Regions from separate parts of the Acidovorax sp. M2(2025) genome, predicted to be linked through region 2. Evidence: predicted binding sites of a transcription regulator. Region 2 holds the regulator's gene; the other holds the start of a gene.

Region 1 (5,700 bases), 2.1 Mb from region 2:
CACGCGCTCGCCAAAGGCGAAGCGGGGAGGCTCGCTCACCTCGATCACGTCGTCGTCACGCACGATGTCAGCCATGCGGCACCTCGGCCAGCGGCGCTGGTGCCAAGCGTGACCGGGCCATTTGCCGCACCTCGCAGTCCAGGTCGTTGACTAGCCTTGCCAGCACAACCTGTCCGCCGCGTCGCGCGACCTCCCAGCGCACACGCCAGTCGCTGTCCGTGGCCAGGCTGTCGAGCAGCGGTGCCGGCAGCCCTTCAGCCACCACGCGGCGCACCTCTGGATCCGGGTCGCGCAGCATCTGCAGCAGCGCGGGCATCTGCAACCGTTGTGCGACGATCTTGCGCACGCTGCGCTCGGGATCGCACGCCAGCGTTGGCAGCAGGGCCAACGGCAGGCGTTGGGCGACGACCTCGCGCACCCCATAGTCGCAGTCACTGCGCAGGGCCGCCAGCCGGTCCACGGCGATGCGCTGCGCTACACGCAATCGCACCTCGCGGTGTGGGTCGTGCGCCAGCCGATCCAGCTGTGCCGGAGAAGTCCGCAGCGCCACCTGCATGCGCACCGTTTCATCCGGGTCTGTCAGCAGGCCGCCCAAGCGGAACACGCTGGCATGGCGCGCCGCGATGGCCCGGACCTCGAAGTAAGGGTGCGAAAGGTGCTGGTCCGCAAGTTGCGGATGCCAACGGAAGAAGCGGTCAATGCGGCGAGCGTAGACGTCTTGCATGCAGGCGTGACCCGGCTCGCAACCCTGATCACCGTCGCGCGCACGCAGGCTGGCATGGGCACAGTCCTCGCAGCGGATCGGGCCGCCACTCCAATGCTGCGGCGCGATGTCCCCTTCAGGCGCACGTCCGGTGAGACGTTGCGACGAACGCAAGAAGGCGATGGCGGCGTTCACGGCCGGCTCCCCTGCGGTGCCCAGCCGCGCACGGGGGAGTCCGCTGCGCCCTCAGCCGGTGACGTGCTTTCGCCCGCCTCGTGCCGCGCCAAGACGTACGACAGGAGGCCGCCGCCCAGGTGGTCTTGCGGGTCGAGGCGGCGGAGCTCGCCGAGCATCCGCTTCGCCTCTTCCAGTTCGCCCAGGCGCAAATGCAAGTAGGCCAGCCCTTTGAGCGTGAAGAGATAAAAGCGCACCGCCGCATCGCCAAGCGTGGCGCCCTCAGTGGGCACCACGTCGCCAAACTCAGGCCCCAGCGCGCTGCGCGCCACGGCCAACGCGTCTTCGCCGGCCGCCCTGGCTTTCTCAAGCGCGTGCCCATAGAAGTGAAAGCGGTAGATCGCAATCAGCGGCACAGGGTGCCGAGGTGCCAGCGCCCGGGCGCGCTCCAGCAGCGGCAGGGCTTTCTCTGGCTGGTCGCGTAGCGCGCCGGCCTGGGCAATCAAGGCTTCCACCGGCGCTGCAAGCTGACCGCCGATGACCGCGGCGGCGAACGCCGCGGCAGCGGCTTCGAAGTCATGGTCAAGGGCGGCATTCACGGCGGATCCCGGTGTGCCCAGGGCGTCAGGGGGTGAGTGTGGCGGTTCGGCCGCCGCGGCCAATCGCACCAATCTCGATTTTTGCCACCCCTGCAGGCCCGGCGTTTTCCGCACTGCTGCAGCCGCAGGCCGCCTGGTTGGGGTTGATGAAGTTCAGCCCCGACGACGTGGCTGTCTCCGTGAAGTCGATGGTCACGCCGTCCAGCAGCAGGCGGCTCTCGGCCGCCAGAAACAGCCTCAGGCCCGAAACCTCGAACACCTGCTCGCCCTCCTTGGGACCGGCCGCAGCGGCGAACTCCGCGCTGTAGCCCGAGCAGCCGCCTGGACTGACCCGCAGGCTCAGGCCAGCGCCTGCGGGCAAGCCCGAGAAGCGCACGATGCGGCCGATGAATTTCTCGGCGGCCGCCGTCAGGGTGAATTGGGCGGACATGGTCTTCAGGCCTTCACAATGCAGCCATCGACCGGGCAAACGGCCTGGCACTGGGGCGAGTCGTACTGGTCGGCGCACTCCGTGCACTTGGCCGGATCGATGATGTAGGTGCCGCCCTTTTCGCGGATCGCGACGTTGGGACACTCGGGTTCGCAGGCCGAGCAGGCGGTGCAGGTGGAGGCGATGATCTTGAGGGCCATGGTGGTTCTCCTTCAGGGGGTGGGGCGAAAGCGTGGGGAAAATGTGTGGCGGGTGCAACCTGCTCAGGCGGCAGCCAGACCGGTAAACGCGCCTTGGCGAATCTGCGCATCGCCGCGGCTTTGGTACGCGATTTCGCCGGCCGCGACGCGTTGGCAGTAGCCGCTGAACCAGCCGAGTGCGGCCTTCTCGATGAACTCGCCGCTGAACTGTTCGACCGGCTCGATGCCGGCCGCGCTCAGTTCGTCGCGCGGACAGGCGCCAATCTTGGCGACCAGCACCGCATGGCAGTCGTTGATGGCCTTGACCACGCTGGGCAACTGCTCCTCGTCGCCATAGCCGCCCTGGCAATACAGGTCGACCCGGCGGTGGCCGACAAACAGGGCCTCGGCGGCGCTGACTTCAAAGATCTGGAACTCCGTGACGTGGCCAAAATGCTCGTTGACCCGGCCGCCGCCTTTGGTAGCGACGGCCACGAGCACCTTCAGGTCCGGGTCCACTGCAACGGCTGCGCCCGCGGCCAATGCACCCTGCTTCGCCGCGTGCTGCGCCTGGCGCTCGGCTTCGACCTTTTCCTGGTAGGCGCGGCGCTTGTCGAGGTCGTACACGACCTCCATCTCTTCGATCCTGTCGAGCGTGAACTCATCCGAACGGTCCTCACCCAGCAGGCCCACGGCGTCGGCGCGGCACTGGCGGCAGTGGCGCATGAGATTGGCGCCACCCATGCAGGCGTCTTGCACGGTTTTGAGTTCTTGCGCCGACGGGCCGCGCTGACCCGTCAGCCCAAACACCGTTCCATGCTCGGCCTCGCTGATGAGCGGCATGATGTTGTGCAGGAAGGCGCCGCGCTTTTTCACCTCGCGGTTCACCTCGATCAGGTGCTCGTCATTGATGCCCGGAATCAGCACCGAATTGATTTTGGTGAGAACGCCACGCGCAGTCAGCATTTCCAGACCGAGCATCTGCCGCTCGTGCAGGATCTTTGCAGCCTCATAGCCGGTCACCCGCCGGTGGTCCCAGAAGATCCAAGGGTAGATCTTCTCGCCCACGGCCGGGTCCACCATGTTGATGGTGATGGTCACATGGTCCACGTTGTACTTGCAGATCTCGTCCACGTAGTCCGGCAGCGCCAGACCGTTGGTCGAGATGCACAGCTTGATGTCGGGGGCCTGCTCCTGCAACCTGCGGAATGTTTCGAATGTCTTCTTGGGATTGGCCAGGGAATCACCCGGGCCGGCCACGCCCAATACCGTCATCTGCGGAATCTCGCTCGCCACCGCCACCACTTTTTTGACGGCTTGCTCGGGTGTGAGCTTCTGGCTCACCACGCCAGGGCGGCTCTCGTTGGAGCAGTCGTATTTACGGTTGCAGTAGTTGCACTGGATGTTGCATGCCGGTGCTACAGCGACGTGCATACGCGCGTAGTGATGGTGGGCCTCTTCGGAATAACAGGGATGGTTCTTCACCTTGTCCCAGATCTCGGCCGGCATGTCATCGGGTCCGTCCGACGAACCACAGCTGGCCTTGCCCTCGCCCCCAGACGTACCGCATCCGCCGCCGGACTCGGGCACTCCCAGCTTGGTGCCCAGCGGCTTGATCGAGCCGATGGACAGATACGTCTTTGCAGGCACGGCCCCCACTGAAGCGCTGCTTGTCGACATGAAGCCCCTTCCATGCGGCCGACCATGGCCGCTTGAAGGGGTATCAGCGAAATCCGTGCCATCGAAAATTCCCTTATGAATCAACGAACTAGCATCGCCTCACGTTGTCGCACCCGGTACACTTCACGGCGCGTAGCGCACGGTTCGTCGGGGATGCGACAAACGAAACATCGCAGCTCCTTCCACCGTTGAACACAGCCGCAGGCATCGTGCGTTCACCTCGGCGCACGTAGCTTCAATGGAGATCAAGCACTCAGCGGAGCGGCCCAAGACAAGCCACGCCGCCGCTCGAACGAGGGCCGGCATAGACCGAAGAGCACATTGCGCGTAGAGGGCAAACAAGGACCGGCCCCACCATTGGGGCCGTGGCATGCCTTGGGTTTGGCGGCAGCCTCCCGACGGGAGAAGCCCACTGGCGTTGCGCCCGAACCATCCGCCGTGCGGCTCACGCTCGAATGGACGACGTCATGCACGCTGGAGGGCCTGGCAGGCTCTGCGCCGCATGCCTTCAGAACTTTCGCACTTCGATCCCGTGCTTCTGCAGCGCGTACCCCATCTGACGCGGCGTGATCTTGAGCAGCCGGGCCGCCTTGGCCTGCACCCAGCCACAGCGCTCCATCGCCCAGATCAGGCGCTCGCGCTCGCCGTCAGGCTTGTCGTCCACACGGCCGCCTGCTGCGGCGCCGACCGAGACCGGCAACAGGGCGCCTGCAGCGCCCTCCTCCGGCGTCTCCCCAAAGCCTGCGTCGGCGGACTCCCCGTCACCGATGGTGGGCAGACGTGGCGGCGGAGCTGTCGGTACTTCGGTGATGGGAATTTCAGCCAGGCGGCTGGGGCGCACGGCATCTTCACGCTCAATGTGGTGGAGCACCTGCGTCAAGCAGCGGTTCTCGCGACATGGGAAGGCCAGGTCGGTGATGATGTTGTCGCCCGCCATGGTGGCCGTGCGCTCGACGCAGTTCTCCAGCTCACGCACGTTGCCTGGCCAGTAGCAGCTGGCCAGCACGCGCATGGCCTCGGGGCTGAAGCGGGTGGTCTTGCCGTTTTCGCGGTTGAAGCGGTCGAGAAAATGCTGCGCCATGGCGGGAATGTCCTCGCGGCGCTCACGCAGCGGCGGCAGCTGGATGCTGACCACGTTGATACGGTAGTAAAGATCTGCACGGAACTCGCCGGCCTGCACCATGCGCTCCAGGTTCCGGTTGGTTGCGAGGATCAACCGCACGTCCACCTTCACCGCAGCCCCCCCGCCCACACGCTCGAAGCTGCGCTCTTGCAGCACCCGCAGCAATTTGGCTTGGAACGCCGCCGAGATGTCGCCGATTTCGTCCAGAAACAGCGTGCCGCCGTGGGCCATTTCGAAGCGCCCCTTGCGCTGGCCCTGGGCCCCGGTGAAGGCGCCCTTCTCGTGGCCAAAAAGCTCGCTCTCCAGCAGCGATTCCGTAAGCGCTGCGCAGTTGACGCCCACAAAGGGCTCCTTGGCGCGCGGCGAGAGGCTGTGGATGGCACGGGCCATGACTTCTTTCCCCGTGCCGCTTTCGCCGCGCAGCAGCACCGTGGTACGCGAAGGAGCCACCTGATGAATCTGATCGAAGACCTTGAGCATGGGCTTGGACACGCCCACCACCTGCTCAAGCTTCGCGCGCTGCCCGCCCAGTGCCTTGTGCATGCGGCGGCTCTCGTCCTGCAGCGTTTCATGGGCAGCGGTGACGCTGCGGTGCAGGAGCAGCGACTGCCCCATCAACGTGGCCACCATGCGCAGCAAGCGCAAGTCTTCGGCAAACACCCGCCGCTCCTCGGGGTTAAGGCAATCGATGACGAGCACCCCCAGCGTGCGGTGATCGGCGCGAATCGGCGTGGCGAGCATGGCCACGGGGATTCCGGGGCTCTGATCGGCACCGCCGGTGCGATTGAGGAACAGGGGCTCAGCGCGCACAT
Region 2 (5,700 bases):
TGCCGGTGCCCTTCCTGAACAAGGGCAATGGCCGTGGCGCCGACCTGGACGCCGCCGAGTCGCAGAAGAACAAGAACTGGGACCCGAATTCGCCGCTGTACGGCAAGAATCCGGCCCGTGCGCCGGTGGCCGCCGCGTCGGCGGCGGCATCAGCCCCGGTGGCAGCGGCGCCCGCACCCGCACCGGCGGCGGCCCCCGAGGTGCGGGCCGCGGCGCCTGCGGCGGCCGCCAGCAGTCCCGCCCCCGCGGCCAAGCCCGGCGCCAGCAAGCCCGAGCCGGCCAAGGCCGAGACCAAGCCGGGCTCGGATCCGCTGGGCGACCTGGCGGTGGCCAAGGCCGCGGCCAAGGGCAATGTGGATCCGTTTGACTACTTCGTGCAGGCCGGCGCGTTCCGCACCCAGGCCGACGCCGACGCGCAGCGTGCCAAACTGGCCATGCTGGGCTGGGAGGCGCGGGTCAGCGAGCGCGAGCAGAACGGCCGCCCCGTCTTCCGCGTCCGCGTGGGGCCGTTCACCAAGCGCGATGATGCCGAGCATCTCAAGGAGAAGCTGGACGGCGCCGGCGTGGAATCGGCCCTGGTGCGCGTGCAGCGCTGACGGTGGCTGAACTTTTTGCCGGGGCATGGCTCCATTCCCCCAACACCTGAACAGGAGAGTCTTTGTGATGAAACGCCGTGAGTTTTCTTTGTCCGCCGCATCGGCGGTCGCCGCTTCCGCCCTGGCGCTGCCCGTGGCCACCCCTGCGCTGGCCCAGCCCCGCCAGTTCAAGGAAGGCAAGGACTACAAGCGGCTGGACAAGCCCGTGGCGCCTGACGCGCCGGCCGGCAAGGTCGATGTGATCGAGTTCTTCTGGTACAGCTGCCCCCACTGCAATGTCTTCGAGCCCACGCTGGACGCCTGGGTGAAGGCCGCGCCCAAGGACCTGTCCATCCGCCGCGTGCCCGTGGCGTTCAACGCCAGCTTCGTGCCGCAGCAAAAGCTGTACTACACGCTCGAAGGCATGGGCAAGCTCGACGCCTTGCACGCCAAGGTCTTCCGCGCCATCCACGCGGAAAAGCAAAAGCTGGCCAAGGACGACGAGATCTTTGCCTGGGTGGCCCAGCAGGGCGTGGACGCTGCGAAGTTCAAGGAGGTCTACACCTCGTTCACCGTGTCGAACCAGGTGCGCCGCGCCTCGCAGCTGCAGGACGCCTACGGCGTGGAAGGCGTGCCTTCGATGGGCGTGGCCGGCAAGTACTACACCGACGGCACCATGGCCGGCAGCATGCAGAACGTGCTGCAGGTGGTGGAACACCTGGCCGCCACGGCGCGCAAAGCCTGACGCTTTTCCGCCCCGCGCGCAATCCCTCGGCCAAAAGCCCGCATGTGCGGGCTTTTTTCATGGAGGAACGCCAAGGCGTGGCTACAATCGTTTGCAAGATTCGTGCCCTATGAACCACCGCCTTTTTCCGATCCTCCTGCTCGCGGCCCTGGCCGGCGCCTTCGGTGCGGCCCATGCTGAAAAGGCCGACCGCGCCAAGCCCATGAACATCGAGGCCGATGCCCTGCGGCATGACGAGCTCAAGCAGACCAGCGTGTTCACCGGCCGCGTGGTCATGACCAAGGGTTCCATCGTGCTGCGCGGCGCGCGGCTGGACGTGCGCCAGGATGCCGAGGGCTACCAGCACGGCGTGGTCACGGCCGAGCCCGGCAAGCGGGCGTTCTTCCGGCAAAAGCGCGACACCCTGCCCGGCGCCCCCGACGAGTTCATCGAAGGCGAAAGCGAGGTCATCGAGTACGACGGCCGCTCCGACAACGTGCGCTTCGTCACCCGCGCGGAGTTGCGCCGCTACCGGGGCGCCGAGCTGAGCGACGAGATCACGGGTGCGGTCATCGTCTACAACAACCTCACCGACGTCTTCACGGTGGATGGCAAGCGCAACGCCGCGGGCGCGTCCGGCGAGACGCCGGCCCCGGGCAGCCGCGTGCGCGCGGTGCTGGCGCCCAAGGACCCGCCGGCGGCCAAGGCGCCGCCAGCCGCCGCAGCACCGGCTTCGGCGCCGGCGCTGCGGCCCAGCAACAGCCTTGGTGGCGGCTCCCAGTGAGCGAGGCCGCCGTCAACACCATCCCCGGCGCATCCGCGGGGAGCCGGTCCGGGCCGGACACCGCGGCGGGCAGCCGCCTGGAGGTGCAGCACCTGGCCAAGTCCTACGGCAGCCGCAAGGTGGTGCAGGACGTTTCGCTGGTCGTGCAAAAGGGCGAGGTCGTGGGCCTGCTGGGCCCCAACGGCGCGGGCAAGACCACCTCGTTCTACATGATCGTGGGCCTGGTGCGCAGCGACGCGGGCGACATCCGCATCGACGGCCAGTCGGTGGCGCACATGCCCATCCACCGCCGCTCGCGGCTGGGGCTGTCGTACCTGCCGCAGGAAGCGTCCATCTTCCGCAAGCTCAGCGTGGAGGAGAACGTGCGCGCCGTGCTGGAGCTGCAGCGCGGCGACGACGGCCAGCCGCTGTCGCGCGGCGCCATCGAAGAGCGGCTCACGGCCCTGCTGCAGGAGCTGCGCGTGGACCATCTGCGCGCGTCGCCGGCCCTGGCGCTGTCCGGGGGCGAGCGCCGCCGTGTGGAGATCGCCCGCGCGCTGGCCACGCAGCCGCGCTTCATCCTGCTGGACGAGCCGTTCGCCGGCATCGACCCGATCGCGGTGATCGAGATCCAGCGCATCATCGGCTTTCTCAAGGCGCGGGGCATCGGCGTGCTCATCACCGACCACAACGTGCGCGAGACCCTGGGCATTTGCGACCACGCGTTCATCATCAGCGACGGCCGCGTGCTGGCGCAGGGCACGCCTTCCGAGATCGTGGACAACGCCGAGGTGCGCCGCGTCTACCTCGGCGAACATTTCAGGATGTAGGCATGGCCTCCACGCTGGTCCTTTCGTGTCAATGAAACCGGGTCTTTCGCTGCGCGTCTCGCAGCATCTCGCACTCACGCCGCAGCTGCAGCAATCCATCCGGCTGCTGCAGTTGTCCACCCTGGAGCTGTCGCAGGAAGTCGAGCAGATGCTCGACGACAACCCTTTCCTCGAGCGCACCGCGGACGAGGCGCCGCGCGAGGAGTTCGGCCTGGACGCGGAGAACACCCCGGCCCAGCCCGACGACTACAGCGCCGAAGATGCTATCTATTCAGGAGCTGCCAGCGCAAGCAGCACCAGCGCGGAAGCCCCCTCGGAGTCCGAATCCCCGAGCGCTTCCGCCGAAGAGCCGGACTGGAGCGGCGACGGCACGGTGGACATGGCGCCCAACGACGCGGAGTGGGGCGGTGACGCACCGCCGCGCACGCGCAACGACGCGGAGGGCGACGAGGCCGACGCCACCGAACTGGCCCGCAGCCACGAATCGCTCACGGCCTTCCTGCACCGCCAGGCGCTGTCCCTGCGGCTGTCGGAGGTGGACACGGCCGCGCTGCGCTTCCTGATCGAATCGCTGAACGACGACGGCTACCTGGAAGACCCGCTGGAAGAGCTGGCCACGAGCCTGGCCGGCCCGGACGACCTGGAGCAGATCGAGGAGCTGGTGCACCGCTTCACCGTGGCGCTGCGGCTGCTGCAAAGCCTGGAGCCGGTGGGCGTGGGCGCGCGCAACCTGGCCGAATGCCTCACGCTGCAGCTTGCCGCGCTGGCCGCCGACGAGGACAGCGATGCCGATCCGGCCACCGTGCAGACCGCGCTGCGCATCTGCCAGCAGCCGCTGGAGATGCTGGCCCGCCGCGACATCCGCCGCCTGACGCAGCTGTGCGGCGATACCGAGGAGCGCACGCGCGCCGCCATGGCCCTCATCGCGCGGCTGGAGCCGCGGCCGGGCCGCCGGTTCGCCGACGTGGAACGCAACATCATCGTGCCCGACGTCATCGTGCGCAAAGCCGGGCGGGCCAACGGCAGCAGCGGGCAGCAGAACTTCATCGTCACCCTCAACCCCGACGTGATGCCGCGCCTGCGGGTGCACGACATCTACGCCGGCGCCTTGCGCGGCCACAAGGGCGGCGAGGGCCACCAGGGGCTGCAGCAGCGGCTGCAGGAGGCGCGCTGGTTCATCAAGAACATCCAGCAGCGCTTTGACACCATCCTGCGGGTCTCGCGCGCCATCGTCGAGCGGCAAAAGAACTTCTTCACCCACGGCGAGCTGGCCATGCGGCCGCTGGTGCTGCGCGACATCGCCGACGAGCTGGGCCTGCACGAGTCCACCATCAGCCGCGTGACCACCTCCAAGTACATGGCCACGCCCGTGGGCACCTACGAGCTGAAGTACTTCTTCGGCTCGGGCCTGGGCACCGAGACCGGCGGCAACGCGTCGAGCACGGCCGTGCGGGCGCTCATCAAGCAGTTCGTGGCGGCCGAGAACCCGTCCAAGCCCCTGTCGGACAGCCAGATCGCCGAGATGCTCAAGGAGCAGGGCATCGAATGCGCGCGCCGCACCGTGGCCAAGTACCGCGAGGCGCTCAAGATTGCGCCGGCCAACCTGCGCAAGGCGCTGTAGCCGGCCTTCGCGGCCTGGGCGCGCCGGCGGATTGGCTCCGTGCGCCGCAGCCGGACTTCTTTGATTTCACCGACCGTACGTCTCCATGGCCCGCATTGTTTTCGACCTTCCCGCCCACTTCGGCTTTGCCACCGAGCTGCAGATCTACATCAGCCACGTGAACCAGGGCGGGCACCTGGACAACGCCCAACTGCTCAGCCTGGTGTCCGAAGCGCGGGTGCGCTTCTTCCAGTCGCTGGGCTACCCCGAGGCGGACGTGGGCGGCCTGTCCATCGTGGTGGGCGATATCGTGGCCCAGTACAAGTCCGAGGCGTTCCACGGCGAAACCCTGCGGGTGGACATGGCGCCGGCGGACTTCAACCGCTATGGTTTCGACCTCGTGTTCCGCATGGCTGAAAAGGCCTCCGGCCGCGAAGTGGCGCGCGGCAAGATCGGGATCGTGTTCATTGGCCAGGCCGACCGCAAGGTGGCGCCGATTCCCGAATCCATCCGCCAGCTCCTGCTGGCGCGCGCGGCAGCCTGACCCCCCGCGCCTGCCGAGCGCGTATCCTCGCCTTTCCCATGAACCAACTCCAACTTTTTCTGCCTTGCGCTGCCGGCGTGGAAGGCTTCCTGGCCGACGAGGTGCACGGCATCACCGGACTCACGGGCCAGGACCTGCTGGTGGGCCGCGGCGGCGTGCTGCTGCGCGCCTCGTGGCGCGACGCGCTGCTGCTGAATCTGCACAGCCGCCTGGCGCAGCGCGTGCTGGTACAGCTGGCGCACCGGCCCTACCGCTCCGAAAACGACCTGTACGCCCTGGCCAGCGACGTGGCCTGGGAAATCTGGTTCACCACGCGCCAGACCTTCAAGGTGGAAGTGACGGCCCAGCACAGCCCGCTGACCAGCCTGAACTTTGCCGGCCTGCGCGTGAAAGACGCGGTGGCCGACCGCTTCCGCCACAAGAGCGGCGTGCGCCCCGACGTGAACACCCAGTGGCCCGACGTGCGCATCCACCTGCACCTGACCACCGACGAGGCCACGCTGTACATCGACACCAGCGGCGAGCCGCTGTTCAAGCGCGGCTGGCGCGAAGACAAGGGCGATGCCCCGCTCAAGGAAACCCTGGCCGCCGCCATGATCGCCGCCAGCGGCTGGGACCCGCACGGCGACGACCCCCGGCCGCTGTACGACCCCTGCTGCGGCAG

Evidence for each region. Region 2 encodes sigma-54, which starts transcription at its own class of promoters, with help from an activator protein. Its sites were predicted from a motif close to TGGCANGNAANCTGCTTT; they were not measured.
Region 1: nifB (nitrogenase cofactor biosynthesis protein NifB) is a predicted target of sigma-54. The motif match lies at 3,809-3,826, and genes of this name have one in related genera.

What each region holds. Positions count from the first base shown of each region.
Region 1 covers NZ_CP186262.1:1,924,351-1,930,050, reverse strand. The annotation lists gene ACOYR3_RS08890 (nitrogen fixation protein NifZ) at 1-75, opposite strand, end outside; gene ACOYR3_RS08885 (4Fe4S-binding leucine-rich repeat protein) at 68-898, opposite strand; gene ACOYR3_RS08880 (hypothetical protein) at 895-1,476, opposite strand; gene ACOYR3_RS08875 (HesB/IscA family protein) at 1,502-1,906, opposite strand; gene ACOYR3_RS08870 (4Fe-4S binding protein) at 1,912-2,106, opposite strand; gene nifB (nitrogenase cofactor biosynthesis protein NifB) at 2,170-3,765, opposite strand; gene nifA (nif-specific transcriptional activator NifA) at 4,274-5,700, opposite strand, start outside.
Region 2 covers NZ_CP186262.1:4,655,029-4,660,728, reverse strand. The annotation lists gene ACOYR3_RS21410 (SPOR domain-containing protein) at 1-596, shown strand, start outside; gene ACOYR3_RS21405 (thiol:disulfide interchange protein DsbA/DsbL) at 664-1,320, shown strand; gene lptA (lipopolysaccharide transport periplasmic protein LptA) at 1,430-2,083, shown strand; gene lptB (LPS export ABC transporter ATP-binding protein) at 2,104-2,892, shown strand; gene ACOYR3_RS21390 (RNA polymerase factor sigma-54) at 2,924-4,513, shown strand; gene ACOYR3_RS21385 (acyl-CoA thioesterase) at 4,599-5,036, shown strand; gene ACOYR3_RS21380 (THUMP domain-containing class I SAM-dependent RNA methyltransferase) at 5,075-5,700, shown strand, end outside.